3 regions of the Metabacillus litoralis genome follow, and region 1 is predicted to be linked to each of the others. Evidence: a T-box and tRNA genes for the amino acid it is inferred to sense, from the RefSeq annotation. Region 1 holds a T-box; the other regions hold tRNA genes.
What was found. The T-box of region 1 lies ahead of thrS (threonine--tRNA ligase). A T-box ahead of a tRNA ligase gene usually reads a tRNA of that ligase, here a tRNA-Thr.

Region 1 (7,172 bases):
TGGCTCGTTTGTGCATAACAAGGGGATGTTTTCTTCAATGCAATATTGAGTCAAATATGTTAAGCCTTCTGGTCGAGCTGTTACAATAAAACAGGGTGGATGGTATTTAACAATATTACCAATTCGCATTTGACGTTCCTCTATGCTTAGCTTATGCAAATAGTTAATCTCTTTTCTTCCAAGAATTTGAACACGTTCAGTTGGAAAAAAGTCAAAATGACCAACAAACTCCAAGCCTGGGCGGTGTGATCTTGGTTGGGAAATAGGTTGCTGTAAGTTGTGAACTCCAGTTAAGACTTTTAATGAAAATTGTTTGACTAAATTTTCAACTGTTAATGTTTTCAATTCTATTTCACTCTCCGTAACCTTATCTGTACTAATTCTCGTAACGTTTGATATGTTTATCCTACTTTATATTTCTTGAATTTTCTAGTGAATTTCATGTTAAATAAAATAAATGCCAAAAATATCAAATTTATCTTTATACCTTATAGAATTAAGAAAGAAAATCTAGAGGTGAAAACAATGAATAGAAAAAGATCATGTGCAGCTATTATAAAGGATGACCACATTTTAATGGTTAAAGAGGTTTATCCCGATAAAACGTTTTGGACATTACCTGGAGGTGGAGTAGAAGAAGGGGAAACGTTTGAGGAAGCGGTCATTCGTGAGGTAAAAGAAGAAGTGAATTTGGATGTAGAAATAGAGAGATGTTTATTTGTCGGCACCTATAGTCACGGAGAGGAAAGATGTTACTTAGTTCGTACAGTAAATGATCGTATACCTTCTCTTGGTTTTGATCCCGAAGCTGGTAAGAAACAAACACTCTCAGAAGTTAAATGGCACTCCCTAGATGATATGAAGGATGACTTACAAGTTTCCAAAGTTATAAAGACATTAAATGTGACATTCGAAATAAAATAGGAGGGTAAGCTTTGAAAGTTTCTTTAATCGTCGCGATGGATCAGAATAGAGTGATCGGCTATAAAAATGACATTCCTTGGAGAATTCCACGAGACTGGGAATATGTGAAAAATGTAACAAAAGGGCATTCGATTATATTAGGCAGAAAAAACTTTGAGTCAATCGGTAGAGCTTTACCTCATAGAAGAAATATTATTTTAACTAGAGACAAAGACTTTTCTTTTGAAGGCTGTGAGATTGTTCATTCCATAGAAGAAGTTTTTGAATTATGTAAACAAGAAAAAGAACTATTTATTTTTGGGGGAGAACAGATTTATAAACTGTTTTTACCTTATGTGGAGAAAATGTATATCACTAAAATCCATCATTCCTTTGAAGGTGATACATTTTTTCCGGAAGTAAATGAAAAGGAATGGAAGGAAGTATCTGTTGAAAAAGGGATAAAGGATGACCAAAACCCGTATACTTATTATTATCATGTGTATGAGAGAATATAGAAAATGCCCATCCAAAAGGAAGGGCATTTTTTATAACAGAGATATAAAATCTCGAAAGGTAACACTAATGTCTTAACCTTATTATAGTCTAAAACATTTTGTCGAACAATGTCGAAAATATGGTAATTGTTTAGCTGGTTGTCTTATAGTTTTGATTATTTCGCCTATTGATCCCTTGATTTAATATAAAAATAAGCAGTAATCCATGATGTGATTGGAATAATTAAGGCAATTCCAATTCCTGCACAAAGAATGGTAATCATCTCTGCGCTAAATACCTTTGAATTAACAATTTCCCCGAAAGAATAATTTAAATCTTTAAACCATATAAGTAACCCTAAATATCCTCCAAAAAAAGCAAAAAATAATGTGTTTGTGTTTGTTCCTAGAATGTCTCTCCCAATGCTTAGTCCAAATTTATACAATGAGCTTCTACTAATGTTTGGATTATGAAGTAAAATTTCACGCATGGGAGACGAAATCGAAATTGCAACATCAGTTATAGCACCAATTGTACTCATGATGATCATGGATGCACCGATTTTCACAAAGTCTACTCCAATATACATAGAAAAGATACTAAGCTCCTCGATTTCTTCTTCACCAAAGCCTTGTGTCATAGTATGTTCTGTCACGATGATAATAAAAAACAGAAGAGTAGCTAACGTAATGATTGTTGAAAGAAAAGCTGTTTTCGTTTTCTTGTTAACTTCATTGATAAAAAACAGGGTAATGCAACTAATGATTGTACTAGCGATTAATGTTAATAATATAGGATCTGCATTTGGATCTGTCATAAAAAGAGTAGCTAAAAAGAGCACACTAAAATTTAAAAATAAAGCTATAAAAGAACGGGCCCCTTTTTTTCCACCTATAAGAATCATTAATAAAAATAATATAGCGGCTAAACAAACTAATACATTCATGATCTTATCCTCTTCTTTCGGTTAATGAACAATATAGAAGTATAGAGACCGATCGGAATCGTTAAAACAATACCAATTCCACCAGCTAGAGCTCGAGCTAATTCCAAAGAAAGATTAATAGATAAGGTATACGACAATGGTGATGAGTTTTTAAAAAATAAAATTAACATAGGAATCGCACCGCTTACATAGGCGAAAAACAAAATATTTGTCATTGTCCCCATAATATCTTTTCCGATATCCATTCCTGACTTTTTTAGTGCTCCTATCGAGATGTGATTATTTTCTTCATACAAACCATATACAGATGAAGACATGGTAATGGCAACATCCATAACCGCTCCTAATGATCCAATTAATACTCCTGCTATAAAAACGGTTTGAGGAGGTCGAGTTAAAAATTGCATTTCTTCATATCGAAGACCTTCTTCAGCTGTTAGCCACATGACAATAATCGCAATCAAAAGAGAAATAAACGTTCCAAGTATGGTTGAAATAATAGCTGCATATGTTTTACCGTTAAAGCCATTCACGAGTAGTAAAGAAATGATTGTAAACAGAATCGCACTTATGCCGCAAACGACTAGCAAACTAATTCCTGATGTATGCATATACACATCCAATGCATACGATAACAAAACGGCGTTGACCGCCAAACTAATGATCGAAAAAAGCCCTTGTTTTTTCCCGACAATAAGCAGAGTAAAGATGAAAACCCAGGCTATGATCACAACATATTTATCACGCTTTACATCTTTTATCGTTCCGGTTAAAGTTGCGCTTTCCTCTGTATCAATCGAAACAAACAATTCATCCCCAGCTTCGTATTGTGAATCAAACGCTCCTGATAATGAATACTCATTTGTTAAGGAAATTCCTTCTCCTTTATGTTCTCCGTTTTTAATCACTGCTTCTATATCCTGAGTAAAAAGCTTATCCACATTTTCGTGAAGATCGACTGTCTCTGTTGCTTCGACTAAACGGGTTTCCGTAATTTTAGCAATAGGTCGATCATAAAAAGAGTAGTTATTGTGGACAAAAAATACTGACACAATAAAGAAAAATAGTAAAAGAGTATAAAAGCTGATTTGTCTAGAAGACAAGCTATTAAATAGATCTTTCAAAAGAAAACCTCCGCTATAAACTTGTAATATGTAGTTGTCAAGCAATGGACCTAGAATAACAGGATTGTTTTTTGACCGTCAAGATCTATTCTAGACCTAATTTTAACTAGCAAAAAATTAAAAATAAGTTATTGCATTTCTTTCCATTTTATTGTAGTATCAAAATCAATCAAATACGAATTTTACTTTTGAACGCAATGATAAGGACATGAGTTACTTTAAACGGTTTCCAGAGAGGGAAGATATGCTGAGAGCTTCCTAACGCAGTAAAGTAGTTTACCACCTTTGAGCTGTATTGGGGAAAATAGTATCCAATGCCGTATATGCTACGTTACAGCACCAAAGCCATAAGTTTATTGCTTGTGGGAAATTGGGTGGAACCACGGGTTATAACACACTCGTCCCTTGTATAGGGATGGGTGTGTTTTTTATTTTTCACAAATATACAATGCTATGAAAAGGACATGAATGATATTTACGGTTTTCAGAGAGGGGAGATATGCTGCGACTCCCTAACTTAGGAAGATCATTTACCACCTTTGAGCTATATCAGGGAACATAAGTATCTGATATCGTCTAGGCTACGTTACAGCTCCAAAGCCATAAGTGTTTTTTGCTTATGGGAAATTGGGTGGAACCACGAGCAAAACGCACTCGTCCCTTGTTAGTAGGGATGAGTGCGTTTTTTTTTTAAAATAGAAAAAAGCAGTGACGAGGACATGAATGATTTTTACGGTTTCCAGAGAGGGAAGGAAATGCTGTGACCTTCCTAACTTAGGAAAATCATTTACCACCTCTGAGCTATATCAGGGAAAAGCAGTATCTGATATCGTCCATGCTACGTTACAGCACCAAAGCCATAAGTTTAATTGCTTATGGGAAATTGGGTGGAACCACGGGTTATTAAGCACACTCGTCCCTTATCTAGGGATGAGTGTGCTTTTTATTATAGTAAAGGAGTGTTTTGTCAAATGAATGTAGTAAAAATTGAATTACCAGATGGGAACATAAAAGAATATCAAAAAGGGATCTCAGTTAGTATGCTGGCTGAATCAATTAGCCCTAGTTTGAAAAAGAATGCGGTAGCAGGGAAAGTGAATGGTCATTTGGTTGATCACAGCTACAAGCTTGAACAAGATGCAAAGGTTTCTATTGTAACTCTTGATTCTGAAGAAGGTTTGCAAATTCTAAGGCACTCAACAGCCCATGTATTAGCTCAAGCGGTGAAAAGAATATATGGAGCTGTGAAATTAGGGATTGGTCCAGTGATTGAAGATGGTTTTTATTATGATATGAATCTGGAGGAGCTTAGCTTAACATCAAATGATTTAGAAAAGATTGAAAAAGAGATGGAAAACATCATCAAAGAAAACCTAGAGATTAAACGAATCGAAGTTTCTTATGATGAAGCGGAAAAGCTTTTTTCAGAAAAAGGTGAGAGCTACAAATTAGAGATTTTAAAAGATATTCCGAAAAATGAAAAGCTGTCACTATACCAACAAGGTGAATTCATTGATCTTTGTCGAGGTCCACATCTTCCATCAACTGGTTTTATAAAAGCATTTCATTTAACTCGTGTATCCGGTGCTTACTGGAGAGGAGATAGCGAAAATGATGTGCTTCAGCGAGTTTATGGTGTGGCATTTAAAAAGAAAAATGACTTAAAAGATTATCTCTATTACTTAGAAGAAGCAGCAAAACGAGATCATCGAAAGCTAGGAAAACAACTAGAGCTGTTTATGTTCTCAGAGGAAGCTCCTGGAATGCCGTTTTATTTACGAAATGGCCAGATCATTCGAAATGAACTAGAAAGGTTTTCGCGAGAACTTCAGAATGAAGCCTACTATGACGAGGTTCGTACTCCTTTTATGATGAATCAACAACTATGGGAAAAATCAGGTCACTGGGATCATTATCATGAAAATATGTATTTTTCGGAGGTTGATTCAACTAAATTTGCCTTAAAACCAATGAATTGCCCTGGTCATATGCTTATTTTCAAAAATAATCTTTACTCATATCGAGATTTACCGATTCGAATGGCTGAATTCGGTCAAGTTCATCGCCATGAGTTCAGCGGTGCATTAAATGGACTTCTTCGGGTTCGTACATTTTGTCAAGATGATGCTCATCTTTTTGTTCGTGATGATCAGATTCAGGATGAGATAAAGCAGGTGTTTCAATTAATTGATAGGGTTTATCGTACTTTTGGATTTGAGTATTCTGTTGAGCTCTCCACTAGACCAGAAGATTCTTTAGGAGATGATAAGCTATGGGAGGTTTCCGAGGCAGCTTTAAAAAATGTTCTTCAAGATTTGGAGGTCGATTATCATCTTAACGAGGGTGATGGCGCATTTTACGGACCTAAAATTGATTTTCATATTAAGGATGCTTTAAAAAGAAGTCATCAATGTGCAACAATTCAACTAGATTTTCAAATGCCGGAAAAGTTTGATCTTTCTTATATTAATCAAAACAACGAAAAAGTGCGTCCTGTTGTGATTCATCGCGCTATATTCGGATCAATCGATCGCTTCTTAGGGATATTAATTGAGCATTTTGCAGGTGCATTCCCTGTATGGCTCTCACCAATACAAGTAGAAATCATTCCTGTCTCACATGTACACATGGATTATTGCTTACAAATTCAATCGGAGCTGAAGAAAGCGGGGGTCCGAGTAAAACTTGATTCTAGCAATGAAAAACTTGGGTACAAAATCAGGGAGGCTCAGATGAAGAAAACTCCATATATGCTTGTCTTAGGAGATCAAGAAATGGCAAATGGAACAGTGAATGTCCGAAAATATGGAGATCATCAGTCGGAAGGTATATCTATTAACGATTTTAAAGAGGAAATTGTAAGGAAAATTAGTGGGCGTTGCTTATAAGGTGCACAGGCACAACATTTCGTTGTGCCTTGTCATATATATTGGGAGTTATTACATATATATTCGCCAATTTTGTGATTTTATTTGAAGATTTGATAAATATATTTGCTAGTTTTGTTCTTTTATTTGATGTTTTCAACAAAATATTAGTTTTTCGACAAAACTTCCAAAAGAAGGAATCCGCTATTTTTCATCGAATATGAACTAAATACAGATGAAAGGATGAGATGATATGATCAAAAAACCAACTGTAGATGAATATAACACGTACTTTGCAAAATACGTAGACTTAGTGCCTGAAGATGACATTTTCGCATCATTACAACAACAAAATAACGAAACAATCAACTTACTTAAGGACCTTTCCGAAGCACAAGGGTTATATAAATACGCGCCTAACAAATGGAGTATAAAGGAAGTGATTGGGCATCTCTCAGATACTGAGCGTGTTTTAAGTTTTGCGCTTCTTTGTATCGCGAGAGGGGAAGCTATGTCTCTTCATATCTATGATAAAGATGCCTACATTAAAAACGCTGACTTTAATAGACGATCTGTAAAAGAGTTACTAGAGGATTTTGCTGCTGTTCGGCAAAGCACTTTACAATTTATCAAAACACTAACCTTAGAGGATTTAGAAAGAAAAGGTACCGCACTAGATTCTGAGGTAACAGCACGTGCACTTGTTTTTATTTTAGCAGGACATGAGCTACATCATTTTAAAATTATAAAAGAAGCTTATATTGCAGCGGAAGATTTTCCATCATAATAGATACAGGATATTTTTTTAAGAAGACATATTTTTCAAAAAGAATG
Region 2 (7,172 bases), 2.2 Mb from region 1:
AACGTATCACCGAAGCTGTGGACTGTTCTTACGAACAGTGGTAGGAGAGCGTTCTAAGGGCTGTGAAGCCAGACCGTAAGGACTGGTGGAGCGCTTAGAAGTGAGAATGCCGGTATGAGTAGCGAAAGAGGGGTGAGAATCCCCTCCACCGAATGCCTAAGGTTTCCTGAGGAAGGCTCGTCCGCTCAGGGTAAGTCGGGACCTAAGCCGAGGCCGAAAGGCGTAGGCGATGGCCAACAGGTTGAAATTCCTGTACCACCTCCTCACCGTTTGAGCAATGGGGGGACGCAGAAGGATAGGGTAAGCGCGCTGTTGGATATGCGCGTCCAAGCAGTTAGGCTGACAACGAGGCAAATCCCGTTGTCGTGAAGGCTGAGCTGTGATGGCGAGGGAATTATAGTACCGAAGTTCCTGATTCCACACTGCCAAGAAAAGCCTCTAGCGAGGTGAGAGGTGCCCGTACCGCAAACCGACACAGGTAGGCGAGGAGAGAATCCTAAGGTGAGCGAGAGAACTCTCGTTAAGGAACTCGGCAAAATGACCCCGTAACTTCGGGAGAAGGGGTGCTTTTTAGGGTGAATAGCCCGGAAAAGCCGCAGTGAATAGGCCCAGGCGACTGTTTAGCAAAAACACAGGTCTCTGCGAAGCCGCAAGGCGAAGTATAGGGGCTGACGCCTGCCCGGTGCTGGAAGGTTAAGGGGAGAGGTTAGCGCAAGCGAAGCTTTGAACCGAAGCCCCAGTAAACGGCGGCCGTAACTATAACGGTCCTAAGGTAGCGAAATTCCTTGTCGGGTAAGTTCCGACCCGCACGAAAGGCGTAACGATCTGGGCACTGTCTCAACGAGAGACTCGGTGAAATTATAGTACCTGTGAAGATGCAGGTTACCCGCGACAGGACGGAAAGACCCCGTGGAGCTTTACTGTAGCCTGATATTGAATTTTGGTACAGCTTGTACAGGATAGGTAGGAGCCTGAGAAGCCGGAGCGCTAGCTTCGGTGGAGGCGTCGGTGGGATACTACCCTGGCTGTATTGAAATTCTAACCCACAGCCCTGATCGGGCTGGGAGACAGTGTCAGGTGGGCAGTTTGACTGGGGCGGTCGCCTCCTAAAATGTAACGGAGGCGCCCAAAGGTTCCCTCAGAATGGTTGGAAATCATTCGTAGAGTGTAAAGGCACAAGGGAGCTTGACTGCGAGACCTACAAGTCGAGCAGGGACGAAAGTCGGGCTTAGTGATCCGGTGGTTCCGCATGGAAGGGCCATCGCTCAACGGATAAAAGCTACCCCGGGGATAACAGGCTTATCTCCCCCAAGAGTCCACATCGACGGGGAGGTTTGGCACCTCGATGTCGGCTCATCGCATCCTGGGGCTGTAGTCGGTCCCAAGGGTTGGGCTGTTCGCCCATTAAAGCGGTACGCGAGCTGGGTTCAGAACGTCGTGAGACAGTTCGGTCCCTATCCGTCGTGGGCGTAGGAAATTTGAGAGGAGCTGTCCTTAGTACGAGAGGACCGGGATGGACGCACCGCTGGTGTACCAGTTGTCTTGCCAAAGGCATAGCTGGGTAGCTATGTGCGGAAGGGATAAGTGCTGAAAGCATCTAAGCATGAAGCCCCCCTCAAGATGAGATTTCCCATCACATTAGTGAGTAAGATCCCTGAAAGATGATCAGGTTGATAGGTCAGAGGTGGAAGCGCGGTGACGTGTGGAGCTGACTGATACTAATCGATCGAGGACTTAACCTAAATAGAAATGCGGAAGAAGCCCGTTCAAATCCATAGGGAATTGGAGCGATCGAAAGGAAGTCGTTCTTTGACTTCTTTGAGAGAGTGAAATTACCGTAGGATTTGGCTTCTGGAGCTGGACAAAGTAAGAACATAAACTCAGTAGAGTGAATTGAATTGTGAATCGTTATCTAGTTTTGAAGGAATATAAAAGTGAAAAAAACACTTGAAATCTTCTTCTAATTTAGTATAATAGTTTTTGTCACATTGTCTGGTAATGATGGCGAAGAGGTCACACCCGTTCCCATGCCGAACACGGAAGTTAAGCTCTTCAGCGCCGATGGTAGTTGGGGGTTTCCCCCTGTGAGAGTAGGACGTTGCCAGGCTTTGGATTGTTCCGCAGTAGCTCAGTGGTAGAGCTATCGGCTGTTAACCGATCGGTCGCAGGTTCGAGTCCTGCCTGCGGAGCCATTGCTTCCATAGCTCAGTTGGTAGAGCACTTCCATGGTAAGGAAGAGGTCACCGGTTCGAGCCCGGTTGGAAGCTTAGATGAAAAGTAAATAAGGCCCATTGGTCAAGCGGTTAAGACACCGCCCTTTCACGGCGGTAACACGGGTTCGAATCCCGTATGGGTCACCATAGTTTTTTCGCGCTAGCGAAAATAACTTACCTTAATGAAAGTCATAAATTAGTATTATTTCGGAGGATTAGCTCAGCTGGGAGAGCACCTGCCTTACAAGCAGGGGGTCGGCGGTTCGATCCCGTCATCCTCCACCATGTTTTTTTGCGCTAGCAAAAATAACTTACCATATGCCGGTGTAGCTCAATTGGTAGAGCAACTGACTTGTAATCAGTAGGTTGGGGGTTCAAGTCCTCTCGCCGGCACTCTTACAAACGGAGGGGTAGCGAAGTGGCTAAACGCGGCGGACTGTAAATCCGCTCCTTAGGGTTCGGCAGTTCGAATCTGCCCCCCTCCACCATTTATAAACAATAAAACAGGTACGTTGAGAAGTTTTATCATAAAAATTGTTTAGTGGATTGTGAATAGTTTCACTAATGAGTGGGTATACTGAAATTAAAGTAATAAAAACTAAAGTTCAGTATGGAACGACAGATATAAAAGGTATAAAGAATACCTAGTAGTCGACGATATTTTCTGTCAGAAATATCACAAAACATCCTCTTACGTTGAGGATTCATGAAGAAGTTTCGAAGAAGCTTATTCATGAAGGTTAATCAATGGGCTATAGCCAAGCGGTAAGGCATCGCACTTTGACTGCGACATGCGTTGGTTCGAATCCAGCTAGCCCAGCCATTAGAGCCATTAGCTCAGTTGGTAGAGCATCTGACTTTTAATCAGAGGGTCGAAGGTTCGAGTCCTTCATGGCTCATTATTTGCGGAAGTAGTTCAGTGGTAGAACACCACCTTGCCAAGGTGGGGGTCGCGGGTTCGAATCCCGTCTTCCGCTCCATACGGCACCATGGGGCCTTAGCTCAGCTGGGAGAGCGCCTGCTTTGCACGCAGGAGGTCAGCGGTTCGATCCCGCTAGGCTCCACCATAAATTTAATAATAATAACTTTGATACATAAAACGATAAACACTGTTTATCGTTTTTTTAATGTATTAAAAGCTGGTGCAAACAATTTAAATATGAGAAATGCCGAAAAAGTATATCTAAATAGCAAAAAACTAGAAACTTTTCTCCTTTCATTCTCCAAAATTTGTTAAAATAATGATTGTGAAAAAAAATGAAACCTTAGTGGTTTCTAATTCGTATAAAAAGAGACCCGCAGAGTGCGGAGGTATGATAAATGGAGACAATAGTAAAAAAACGAATAAAACAGGTGAAAAAAGGTGATCAAAATGCTTTTGCTGAGATTGTCGATTTGTACAAGGATAAAATCTATCAACTTTGTTACAGGATGCTAGGAAATGCGCATGAAGCAGAGGATATTGCCCAGGAAGCCTTTATAAGAGCATATGTAAATATTCACACATATGATATGAATAAAAAGTTTTCTACATGGTTATACCGTATTGCAACGAATCTTTCTATAGACCGTATTCGTAAAAAAAAGCCAGATTATTATCTGGATGCTGAGGTTTCCGGAACAGATGGTTTAAATATGTATTCACAAGTAGCTGCCGATGTAACACTACCCGAAGAGGAACTTGAAACATTGGAATTGCAAGAGACCATTCAAAAGGAAATATTAAAACTTCCGGATAAGTATAGAACTGTAATTGTCTTAAAGTATATAGATGAGCTTTCTCTTATAGAAATAAGCGAAATCCTGAATATACCTGTTGGAACCGTTAAAACTCGTATACATCGAGGTAGAGAGGCTTTAAGAAAACAATTAAGGCACTTATGATGAGGTGATGATAATGAGCTGTTCTTCAGAATATGTTCAACTATTGCATAAATATTTGGATCTTGAATTAACACCAAGTGAGGAAAAAATGGTTAAGGACCATCTTCATACATGTGAGTCTTGTTATCAGCACTTTCATGAACTTGAAAAGGCTGTTGCTCTAGTCAAAAGCACATCACATATTGAAGCTCCTCTTAACTTTACTGAAGCTGTTATGAATAATCTTCCGCGAGAAAAAAGAACTGTTTCATGGAATCGTTGGTTAAAAAGTCACCCACTATTAACGGCAGCATCTCTTTTTATTGTTTTGATGACTGGGAGCTTGCTTTCTGCATGGAATGAAGATCAACATTTTAGTGTATCGAAACAAAGTAATTTAGTTGTTGAAAATAGTAAAGTTATCGTTCCTAAAGATGAAGTTGTTAAAGGTGATGTAATTGTTAAAAATGGAACATTAACGATTGAGGGTACAGTTGATGGAGATGTGACAGTTATAAATGGAGAGCAATTCATGGCTTCTGCTGGTCAAGTAACTGGAGAAATTGAGGAAGTTGATGAAATGTTTGAATGGTTATGGTATCACATGAAATCTGTTTCTAAAGAAGTCGTAGAGGTATTTAACTAGAATGTAGTAAGGATTGGAATTTAGGGTTCTTCTTGACCAGTGACTATGAGAAACAAATACACATGGTTAACAAGAATAAATAGTAAAGGTCATCCACTTGGTGACCTTTTTACATTCCTAATAATGAAGTGATATAATAATAAAGTTACATACACAACAATAAATAGACAATGTCTATTCATAAATAGAGTGAGCTCATGGAGGACGAGTGAATGGGTTATGAGGATTTACCAATATTGCAATACCTCCGTATAGCTGTTGACATTCTCCTTGTATGGTACGTTATCTATAAATTAATAATGGTAGCAAGGGGAACTAAAGCTGTACAGTTGTTAAAAGGAATTACCGTGATTATTGTTGTTCGAATGCTTAGTCATTATTTTGGGCTAAGTACTCTACAATGGTTAATGGACCAAGCAATAACATGGGGATTTCTAGCCATCATCATAATATTTCAACCAGAGCTACGTAGAGCCTTGGAACAATTAGGAAGAGGTCGCTTTTTTTCCAGAAGCGGTCAGCCTGGTGAAGATGATCCTGAAATAATAGTCGAATCTATTGTGAAGGCAACAGACTATATGGCAAAACGTCGTATTGGTGCACTTATGTCGATAGAAAAAGAAACTGGGATGAGTGATTACATAGAAACAGGAATCGCATTAAATTCAAGAATCTCATCTGAGTTATTAATTAATCTTTTTATTCCTAACACACCTCTTCATGATGGTGCTGTTATTATTCAAAAAAATCAAGTGGCTGCGGCAGCTTGTTATCTGCCTTTATCAGAAAGTCCATTCATATCCAAGGAATTGGGTACACGACATCGTGCAGCACTTGGAATCAGTGAAGTTACCGATAGTCTTACAATTATAGTGTCAGAAGAAACAGGAAGCGTTTCTGCTGCTAGAAACAGTGAGCTGCATCGAAATTTAAATCAAGATGAATTAAGAGAGATTTTACAAAAAGAATTACATTCTGCAACAAAAACTGTTTCCTCAAACCGTTGGCATTGGAGGGGGAAAAAAGATGGATAGGTTGATGAATAACCATTGGGTAATGAGGATTATTGCCTTGTTCCTGGCAATCATGCTATATGCATCCGTTAATATAGAATCTGGCTCTCAAGGAGGAACCCAATCAACAAATCCTTTTAATTCTTCTCCCTCATTGGATAAGGCAACTGTCACGGATGTGCCAGTCGTTACATACTTTGATCAAGAAAATCTTGTTGTTACAGGTGTGCCAGAAACAGTTAATGTAACATTAGAGGGTCCAACGGTTGCATTAACAAAAGCAAGGACAGTTAAAGATTTTGAGATATATGCTGATTTAAATAAATTATCAATAGGTACTCATCGAGTTCAACTTAAAATGAAAAACTTATCCGAGGATTTAGAGGCAAGTATTAATCCTTCTACTATCACAGTTTCAATTGAAGAGAAGGTTACAAAGGATTTCCCAGTTGAGGTTGATTTTACAAATGAAGATAAATTAGAGGAAGGATACACACCTGATCAACCAATTGTAAATCCAAACAGTATTCGAGTTACAGCATCAAAAGAGGTTATTGACCGTATCGAAACGGTTCAGGCAACAGTGAATTTAGAAACTGCTAAGGAAACGATTAACCAGGAATCTAGAATTACGATTTATGACAGCGATGGAAACATTCTTCCAGTGGAAGTAGAACCGTCTGTTGTAGATGTTACAGTACCAATTAAAAGCCCAAGTAAAACCCTCCCTTTTAAAATAAGCAGGGAAGGTGAGCTTGAAAAGGGTTTAAGTATCTTAAGTATAGAACCTAATCCAAAAGAAATTACTGTATATGGACCACTTGATGTTCTTGAAAAATATGAATTTCTAGATGGTATAAAAGTAGACCTTTCTGAGATTCAAAAGGATACAACTATAGAAGTGGATGTCCCGGTACCGGAGGGCATCACGAAAGTTAGTCCGGAAAAAATTAAGATTGAAATAGATATCGAAGAGCAACAAGAAAAGGTATTTTCCAGTCAAAAAATACAGGAAGTAGGGCTTTCTGAAGGAAAGGTCTTCGACTATATTGATCCCGATTCAGGAGCAATGGATCTTACCGTTTACGGAGCTCCGAGTGTGATTAATGACATAAAATCAGATGATATTGAATTATATATAAACCTGTCAGATTTAGCGGATGGTGAACATGAGGTGGAAGTTCAAGTTAATGGTCCTCAAAATCTTACTTGGTCATTGCAAAAAGAAAAGGTAAAAGTGAGAATTTCTTCAGCCTCTTAAGGCAGATTTGTATAAAGGAGCGAAACCAATGGGAAAGTATTTTGGTACAGATGGAGTACGAGGAGTTGCAAATAGTGAATTAACACCTGAATTAGCCTTTAAAATTGGTCGATTTGGTGGATATGTTCTAACAAAGGATAAAGAAAGACCAAAGGTTATTATAGGGAGAGATACTC
Region 3 (7,172 bases), 1.8 Mb from region 1:
CCTTCGCTACTTCTAGAGATAGAAGGTTCCCCTTCGGGGACGAAGTGACAGGTGGTGCATGGTTGTCGTCAGCTCGTGTCGTGAGATGTTGGGTTAAGTCCCGCAACGAGCGCAACCCTTGATCTTAGTTGCCAGCATTCAGTTGGGCACTCTAAGGTGACTGCCGGTGACAAACCGGAGGAAGGTGGGGATGACGTCAAATCATCATGCCCCTTATGACCTGGGCTACACACGTGCTACAATGGATGGTACAAAGGGCTGCAAGACCGCGAGGTCAAGCCAATCCCATAAAACCATTCTCAGTTCGGATTGCAGGCTGCAACTCGCCTGCATGAAGCCGGAATCGCTAGTAATCGCGGATCAGCATGCCGCGGTGAATACGTTCCCGGGCCTTGTACACACCGCCCGTCACACCACGAGAGTTTGTAACACCCGAAGTCGGTGGGGTAACCGTAAGGAGCCAGCCGCCTAAGGTGGGACAGATGATTGGGGTGAAGTCGTAACAAGGTAGCCGTATCGGAAGGTGCGGCTGGATCACCTCCTTTCTAAGGAAAAATGAAGGACAAGCTCTTTCATAAAAAGACGTTTCTGATTTTGTTTAGTTTTGAGAGAATTATCTCTCAATATATGTTCCTTGAAAACTAGATAACGAAAACAATTCAAGTAATTCACTGAGTTTAAACGCTTAGTTTAGTGATTCTCTTAATAGTTAATAAACAGACATTAAGTAAGTATTGATGTCTTGAGGCGGAAGAGGAGCGAAGAGTACGAGGCGACGAAATGTTTGAGGAGCGGAATGGACGTAATTGGTCCATGAGCACCGCAGAACATGAAGCGGGCGAAGTAATCTGAAGCTCATCTTTTGCCGGAGGTTAAGTTGTTAAGGGCGCACGGTGGATGCCTTGGCACTAGGAGCCGATGAAGGACGGTACTAACACCGATATGCTTCGGGGAGCTGTAAGTAAGCTTTGATCCGGAGATTTCCGAATGGGGAAACCCACTGCTCGTAATGGAGTAGTATCTTCACCTGAATTCATAGGGTGATGATGGCAGACCCGGGGAACTGAAACATCTAAGTACCCGGAGGAAGAGAAAGCAAACGCGATTTCCCAAGTAGCGGCGAGCGAAACGGAAGAAGCCCAAACCAAGAGGCTTGCCTCTTGGGGTTGTAGGACACTCTATACGGAGTTACAAAGGAACGGAGTAAATGAAGAGGTCTGGAAAGGCCCGTCAAAGAAGGTAACAACCCTGTAGTTGAAACTTCGTTCCCTCCAGAGTGGATCCTGAGTACGGCGGGACACGTGAAATCCCGTCGGAAGCAGGGAGGACCATCTCCCAAGGCTAAATACTCCCTAGTGACCGATAGTGAACCAGTACCGTGAGGGAAAGGTGAAAAGCACCCCGGAAGGGGAGTGAAAGAGATCCTGAAACCGTGTGCCTACAAGTAGTCAAAGCCCGTTAATGGGTAATGGCGTGCCTTTTGTAGAATGAACCGGCGAGTTACGATCCCGTGCAAGGTTAAGTTGATAAGACGGAGCCGCAGCGAAAGCGAGTCTGAATAGGGCGAAAGAGTACGTGGTCGTAGACCCGAAACCAGGTGATCTACCCATGTCCAGGGTGAAGTTCAGGTAACACTGAATGGAGGCCCGAACCCACGCACGTTGAAAAGTGCGGGGATGAGGTGTGGGTAGCGGAGAAATTCCAATCGAACTTGGAGATAGCTGGTTCTCTCCGAAATAGCTTTAGGGCTAGCCTTGAAATGAGAGTCTTGGAGGTAGAGCACTGATTGGACTAGGGGCCCCCATCGGGTTACCGAATTCAGTCAAACTCCGAATGCCAAAGACTTATGTTCAGGAGTCAGACTGCGAGTGATAAGATCCGTAGTCAAGAGGGAAACAGCCCAGACCACCAGCTAAGGTCCCAAAGTATACGTTAAGTGGAAAAGGATGTGGAGTTGCTTAGACAACCAGGATGTTGGCTTAGAAGCAGCCACCATTTAAAGAGTGCGTAATAGCTCACTGGTCGAGTGACTCTGCGCCGAAAATGTACCGGGGCTAAACGTATCACCGAAGCTGTGGACTGTTCTTACGAACAGTGGTAGGAGAGCGTTCTAAGGGCTGTGAAGCCAGACCGTAAGGACTGGTGGAGCGCTTAGAAGTGAGAATGCCGGTATGAGTAGCGAAAGAGGGGTGAGAATCCCCTCCACCGAATGCCTAAGGTTTCCTGAGGAAGGCTCGTCCGCTCAGGGTAAGTCGGGACCTAAGCCGAGGCCGAAAGGCGTAGGCGATGGACAACAGGTTGAAATTCCTGTACCACCTCCTCACCGTTTGAGCAATGGGGGGACGCAGAAGGATAGGGTAAGCGCGCTGTTGGATATGCGCGTCCAAGCAGTTAGGCTGACAACGAGGCAAATCCCGTTGTCGTGAAGGCTGAGCTGTGATGGCGAGGGAATTATAGTACCGAAGTTCCTGATTCCACACTGCCAAGAAAAGCTTCTAGCGAGGTGAGAGGTGCCCGTACCGCAAACCGACACAGGTAGGCGAGGAGAGAATCCTAAGGTGAGCGAGAGAACTCTCGTTAAGGAACTCGGCAAAATGACCCCGTAACTTCGGGAGAAGGGGTGCTTTTTAGGGTGAATAGCCCGGAAAAGCCGCAGTGAATAGGCCCAGGCGACTGTTTAGCAAAAACACAGGTCTCTGCGAAGCCGCAAGGCGAAGTATAGGGGCTGACGCCTGCCCGGTGCTGGAAGGTTAAGGGGAGAGGTTAGCGCAAGCGAAGCTTTGAACCGAAGCCCCAGTAAACGGCGGCCGTAACTATAACGGTCCTAAGGTAGCGAAATTCCTTGTCGGGTAAGTTCCGACCCGCACGAAAGGCGTAACGATCTGGGCACTGTCTCAACGAGAGACTCGGTGAAATTATAGTACCTGTGAAGATGCAGGTTACCCGCGACAGGACGGAAAGACCCCGTGGAGCTTTACTGTAGCCTGATATTGAATTTTGGTACAGCTTGTACAGGATAGGTAGGAGCCTGAGAAGCCGGAGCGCTAGCTTCGGTGGAGGCGTCGGTGGGATACTACCCTGGCTGTATTGAAATTCTAACCCACAGCCCTGACCGGGCTGGGAGACAGTGTCAGGTGGGCAGTTTGACTGGGGCGGTCGCCTCCTAAAATGTAACGGAGGCGCCCAAAGGTTCCCTCAGAATGGTTGGAAATCATTCGTAGAGTGTAAAGGCACAAGGGAGCTTGACTGCGAGACCTACAAGTCGAGCAGGGACGAAAGTCGGGCTTAGTGATCCGGTGGTTCCGCATGGAAGGGCCATCGCTCAACGGATAAAAGCTACCCCGGGGATAACAGGCTTATCTCCCCCAAGAGTCCACATCGACGGGGAGGTTTGGCACCTCGATGTCGGCTCATCGCATCCTGGGGCTGTAGTCGGTCCCAAGGGTTGGGCTGTTCGCCCATTAAAGCGGTACGCGAGCTGGGTTCAGAACGTCGTGAGACAGTTCGGTCCCTATCCGTCGTGGGCGTAGGAAATTTGAGAGGAGCTGTCCTTAGTACGAGAGGACCGGGATGGACGCACCGCTGGTGTACCAGTTGTCTTGCCAAAGGCATAGCTGGGTAGCTATGTGCGGAAGGGATAAGTGCTGAAAGCATCTAAGCATGAAGCCCCCCTCAAGATGAGATTTCCCATCACATTAGTGAGTAAGATCCCTGAAAGATGATCAGGTTGATAGGTCAGAGGTGGAAGCGCGGTGACGTGTGGAGCTGACTGATACTAATCGATCGAGGACTTAACCTAATAGAAAAGCGGAAGAAGCTTAGCTTTTATCCATAGGGAATTGGTGCGATCGAGATGAAGTCGTTCTTTGACTTCTTCGAGAGAGTGAAATTACCGTAGGATTTGGCTTCTGGAGCTGGACAAAGTAAGAGCGTAAACTCAGTAGAGTGAAGTTGAATTGTGAATCGTTATCTAGTTTTGAAGGAACATCCTTCAAACTTAATTTTGTCTGGTAATGATGGCGAAGAGGTCACACCCGTTCCCATGCCGAACACGGAAGTTAAGCTCTTCAGCGCCGATGGTAGTTGGGGGATTCCCCCTGTGAGAGTAGGACGTTGCCAGGCAAACCTTTATAGGTTTGATATTATTAAAAATATGGCCCATTGGTCAAGCGGTTAAGACACCGCCCTTTCACGGCGGTAACACGGGTTCGAATCCCGTATGGGTCACCATAGTTTTTTTCGCGCTAGCGAAGATAGCTTACTTAATGAAATTCATAAATTTCATGTTATTTTGGAGGATTAGCTCAGCTGGGAGAGCACCTGCCTTACAAGCAGGGGGTCGGCGGTTCGATCCCGTCATCCTCCACCATAGATTTTTCGCACTAGCGAAAATATCTTACCATATGCCGGTGTAGCTCAACTGGTAGAGCACGATCGAATATGCTTCGAAGCTCCTGCTTCAGCACACAAATCGAGCTGCTACTTGAATAATCTTTCTGAGATTTGGGTGACTGGTAAGTAAGATGAAACCTAATTTACATCTATAATAATGCCGGTGTAGCTCAACTGGTAGAGCAACTGACTTGTAATCAGTAGGTTGGGGGTTCAAGTCCTCTCGCCGGCACCACTCATTTTAGTAATCATATCTCATTATAAGATGAGCCATTAGCTCAGTTGGTAGAGCACGAACGAGTATGCTTCGTAGCAATACATCAGCACACAAATTGAGTTGCTTCTTGAATAAGCTTACTGAAATTTGGGTGTCAATAACAAGAAATGAACTAAATATTATTACTCATTATAAAATGAGCCATTAGCTCAGTTGGTAGAGCATCTGACTTTTAATCAGAGGGTCGAAGGTTCGAGTCCTTCATGGCTCACCATTTAACACACCTTGCGGGTGTGGCGGAATTGGCAGACGCGCTAGACTTAGGATCTAGTGTCTTTATGACGTGGGGGTTCAAGTCCCTTCACCCGCACCAAAGATTTTTTAGAATATGCATAATGCGGAAGTAGTTCAGTGGTAGAACACCACCTTGCCAAGGTGGGGGTCGCGGGTTCGAATCCCGTCTTCCGCTCCAAAAAAAGTGCCGGGGTGGCGGAACTGGCAGACGCACAGGACTTAAAATCCTGCGGTAGGTGACTACCGTACCGGTTCGATTCCGGTCCTCGGCACCATAGTTTTTTCGCGCTAGCGAAAATAACTTACCTTAATTTCTATAGATTAATTTAGATTATTAGCGCCCGTAGCTCAATTGGATAGAGCGTTTGACTACGGATCAAAAGGTTAGGGGTTCGACTCCTCTCGGGCGCGCCAATTTAAAAATTGGAAGTCAGAAGTGAGATTTTTTGATATGCTTCGTAGCAATATTAGAAATCTTGACCCTCTTACATCCCACATGTGATATTTTGAACGGGAAGTAGCTCAGCTTGGTAGAGCACTTGGTTTGGGACCAAGGGGTCGCAGGTTCGAATCCTGTCTTCCCGACCATTCATTATTATGATTATGGGGCCTTAGCTCAGCTGGGAGAGCGCCTGCTTTGCACGCAGGAGGTCAGCGGTTCGATCCCGCTAGGCTCCACTTGAAATTTTGATTTTTGGCGGTATAGCTCAGCTGGTTAGAGCGAGCCGTAAACATCCTGAATTAGCTTCATTGTAGGCTTGCGAGGAATGTGTCTGATAAGAGACATGACGAGCATGGTTTTTAAACAGTGAGCGTTTTGTTATTATGGCGGTGTAGCTCAGCTGGCTAGAGCGTACGGTTCATACCCGTGAGGTCGTGGGTTCGATTCCCTCCGCCGCTATTAAAGAACAACGATGATAATAAATGAGTAAAATCATTTATTGGACCCTTAGCTCAGCTGGTTAGAGCAGACGGCTCATAACCGTCCGGTCGTAGGTTCGAGTCCTACAGGGTCCATTTATTACGGAGGAATACCCAAGTCCGGCTGAAGGGATCGGTCTTGAAAACCGACAGGGGTGTCAAAGCCCGCAGGGGTTCGAATCCCCTTTCCTCCTCCATATTCTTAAAACTTTTTATATTTTTATCATCGCGGGGTGGAGCAGTCTGGTAGCTCGTCGGGCTCATAACCCGAAGGTCGCAGGTTCAAATCCTGTCCCCGCAACCAAACATATTAGAAATATATGTTAAGGTTAGTTAATTTCACTACGTGAAAAAACTTTGGTCCGGTAGTTCAGTTGGTTAGAATGCCTGCCTGTCACGCAGGAGGTCGCGGGTTCGAGTCCCGTCCGGACCGCCATTATTATTTATACTTATTCTAGTCTAATTATAGAGTAAGAGGGTTTCAATAAGCGAAAAGATCAAGGAAGCGAGTGAATGAACACCGGAGCGTATAACCATACGTGAGGATGTGAATGAACGAGCTGACGCAGAGATTTGAAGCTTAGTGGAAGCCGTAAACTATGTTGGCTCGGTAGCTCAGTTGGTAGAGCACGTTCGAATATGCTTCTCTGAATAAACTTCAGCGTACTCATCGAGCTGCATCTTGAATAATCCCTCTGAGATGAGGACGATTCACTAATTGAAAACCTTAAAATACTAACAAGTTAAAGGAATAAATAAATGATACGTGAAGAGCAATCTTGTATCTTATTTATTAATACTAACTAATTTTATGGCTCGGTAGCTCAGTTGGTAGAGCAATGGACTGAAAATCCATGTGTCGGCGGTTCGATTCCGTCCCGAGCCACCACTTGTAATTGAATAGTATGGAGGGGTAGCGAAGTGGCTAAACGCGGCGGACTGTAAATCCGCTCCTTAGGGTTCGGCAGTTCGAATCTGCCCCCCTCCACCATTTCCCTTTTAGTGGCGGTTGTGGCGAAGTGGTTAACGCATCGGATTGTGGTTCCGACATTCGTGGGTTCGATTCCCATCAGCCGCCCCAATTTTATATTCAGACATCGTTGCTCAGTAACTTGTTACTTAGTAATTATAGATGCAGAAAAGAAATATCCTCTTGTTGGTTTGAGCACAAGACATTAATTTATGTGTAAAAAGTGTGGAATATGAAGTGAACGAGACTGATTAAGGTTGAAAGTATACCTAGTAGTCGACGATATTTCGTGTTATTTCCTGTCAGAAATAACCCAAAATATCCTCTTGCGATGAGGATACATGTAGCATATTCAAGGAAGCCTATTCCTGAAGCTAA

Region 2: it has a tRNA-Thr gene. The T-box ahead of thrS (threonine--tRNA ligase) is inferred to sense a tRNA for this amino acid. The anticodon was not compared.
Region 3: it has a tRNA-Thr gene. The T-box ahead of thrS (threonine--tRNA ligase) is inferred to sense a tRNA for this amino acid. The anticodon was not compared.

The regions. Positions count from the first base shown of each region.
Region 1 covers NZ_CP033043.1:1,292,807-1,299,978, reverse strand. The annotation lists gene hprK (HPr(Ser) kinase/phosphatase) at 1-345, opposite strand, end outside; gene D9842_RS06205 (NUDIX domain-containing protein) at 526-924, shown strand; gene dfr (DfrD/DfrG/DfrK family trimethoprim-resistant dihydrofolate reductase) at 936-1,421, shown strand; gene D9842_RS06195 (YibE/F family protein) at 1,586-2,347, opposite strand; gene D9842_RS06190 (YibE/F family protein) at 2,344-3,471, opposite strand; T-box leader at 3,660-3,880, shown strand; T-box leader at 3,916-4,136, shown strand; T-box leader at 4,171-4,395, shown strand; gene thrS (threonine--tRNA ligase) at 4,443-6,359, shown strand; gene D9842_RS06175 (DinB family protein) at 6,592-7,125, shown strand.
Region 2 covers NZ_CP033043.1:4,335,007-4,342,178, forward strand. The annotation lists rRNA gene D9842_RS21205 (23S ribosomal RNA) at 1-1,742, shown strand, start outside; rRNA gene rrf (5S ribosomal RNA) at 1,992-2,107, shown strand; tRNA gene D9842_RS21215 (tRNA-Asn) at 2,118-2,192, shown strand; tRNA gene D9842_RS21220 (tRNA-Thr) at 2,195-2,267, shown strand; tRNA gene D9842_RS21225 (tRNA-Glu) at 2,286-2,360, shown strand; tRNA gene D9842_RS21230 (tRNA-Val) at 2,423-2,498, shown strand; tRNA gene D9842_RS21235 (tRNA-Thr) at 2,534-2,606, shown strand; tRNA gene D9842_RS21240 (tRNA-Tyr) at 2,618-2,701, shown strand; tRNA gene D9842_RS21245 (tRNA-Gln) at 2,962-3,036, shown strand; tRNA gene D9842_RS21250 (tRNA-Lys) at 3,040-3,112, shown strand; tRNA gene D9842_RS21255 (tRNA-Gly) at 3,119-3,193, shown strand; tRNA gene D9842_RS21260 (tRNA-Ala) at 3,205-3,280, shown strand; gene sigW (RNA polymerase sigma factor SigW) at 3,534-4,097, shown strand; gene D9842_RS21270 (anti-sigma factor family protein) at 4,111-4,722, shown strand; gene cdaA (diadenylate cyclase CdaA) at 4,935-5,756, shown strand; gene D9842_RS21280 (CdaR family protein) at 5,749-6,996, shown strand; gene glmM (phosphoglucosamine mutase) at 7,025-7,172, shown strand, end outside.
Region 3 covers NZ_CP033043.1:4,683,556-4,690,727, forward strand. The annotation lists rRNA gene D9842_RS22770 (16S ribosomal RNA) at 1-545, shown strand, start outside; rRNA gene D9842_RS22775 (23S ribosomal RNA) at 871-3,799, shown strand; rRNA gene rrf (5S ribosomal RNA) at 4,007-4,122, shown strand; tRNA gene D9842_RS22785 (tRNA-Glu) at 4,156-4,230, shown strand; tRNA gene D9842_RS22790 (tRNA-Val) at 4,294-4,369, shown strand; tRNA gene D9842_RS22795 (tRNA-Thr) at 4,552-4,627, shown strand; tRNA gene D9842_RS22800 (tRNA-Lys) at 4,808-4,883, shown strand; tRNA gene D9842_RS22805 (tRNA-Leu) at 4,897-4,982, shown strand; tRNA gene D9842_RS22810 (tRNA-Gly) at 5,007-5,081, shown strand; tRNA gene D9842_RS22815 (tRNA-Leu) at 5,090-5,178, shown strand; tRNA gene D9842_RS22820 (tRNA-Arg) at 5,241-5,317, shown strand; tRNA gene D9842_RS22825 (tRNA-Pro) at 5,415-5,491, shown strand; tRNA gene D9842_RS22830 (tRNA-Ala) at 5,509-5,581, shown strand; tRNA gene D9842_RS22835 (tRNA-Met) at 5,731-5,804, shown strand; tRNA gene D9842_RS22840 (tRNA-Ile) at 5,847-5,920, shown strand; tRNA gene D9842_RS22845 (tRNA-Ser) at 5,929-6,021, shown strand; tRNA gene D9842_RS22850 (tRNA-Met) at 6,052-6,128, shown strand; tRNA gene D9842_RS22855 (tRNA-Asp) at 6,184-6,260, shown strand; tRNA gene D9842_RS22860 (tRNA-Phe) at 6,638-6,713, shown strand; tRNA gene D9842_RS22865 (tRNA-Tyr) at 6,732-6,815, shown strand; tRNA gene D9842_RS22870 (tRNA-His) at 6,830-6,905, shown strand.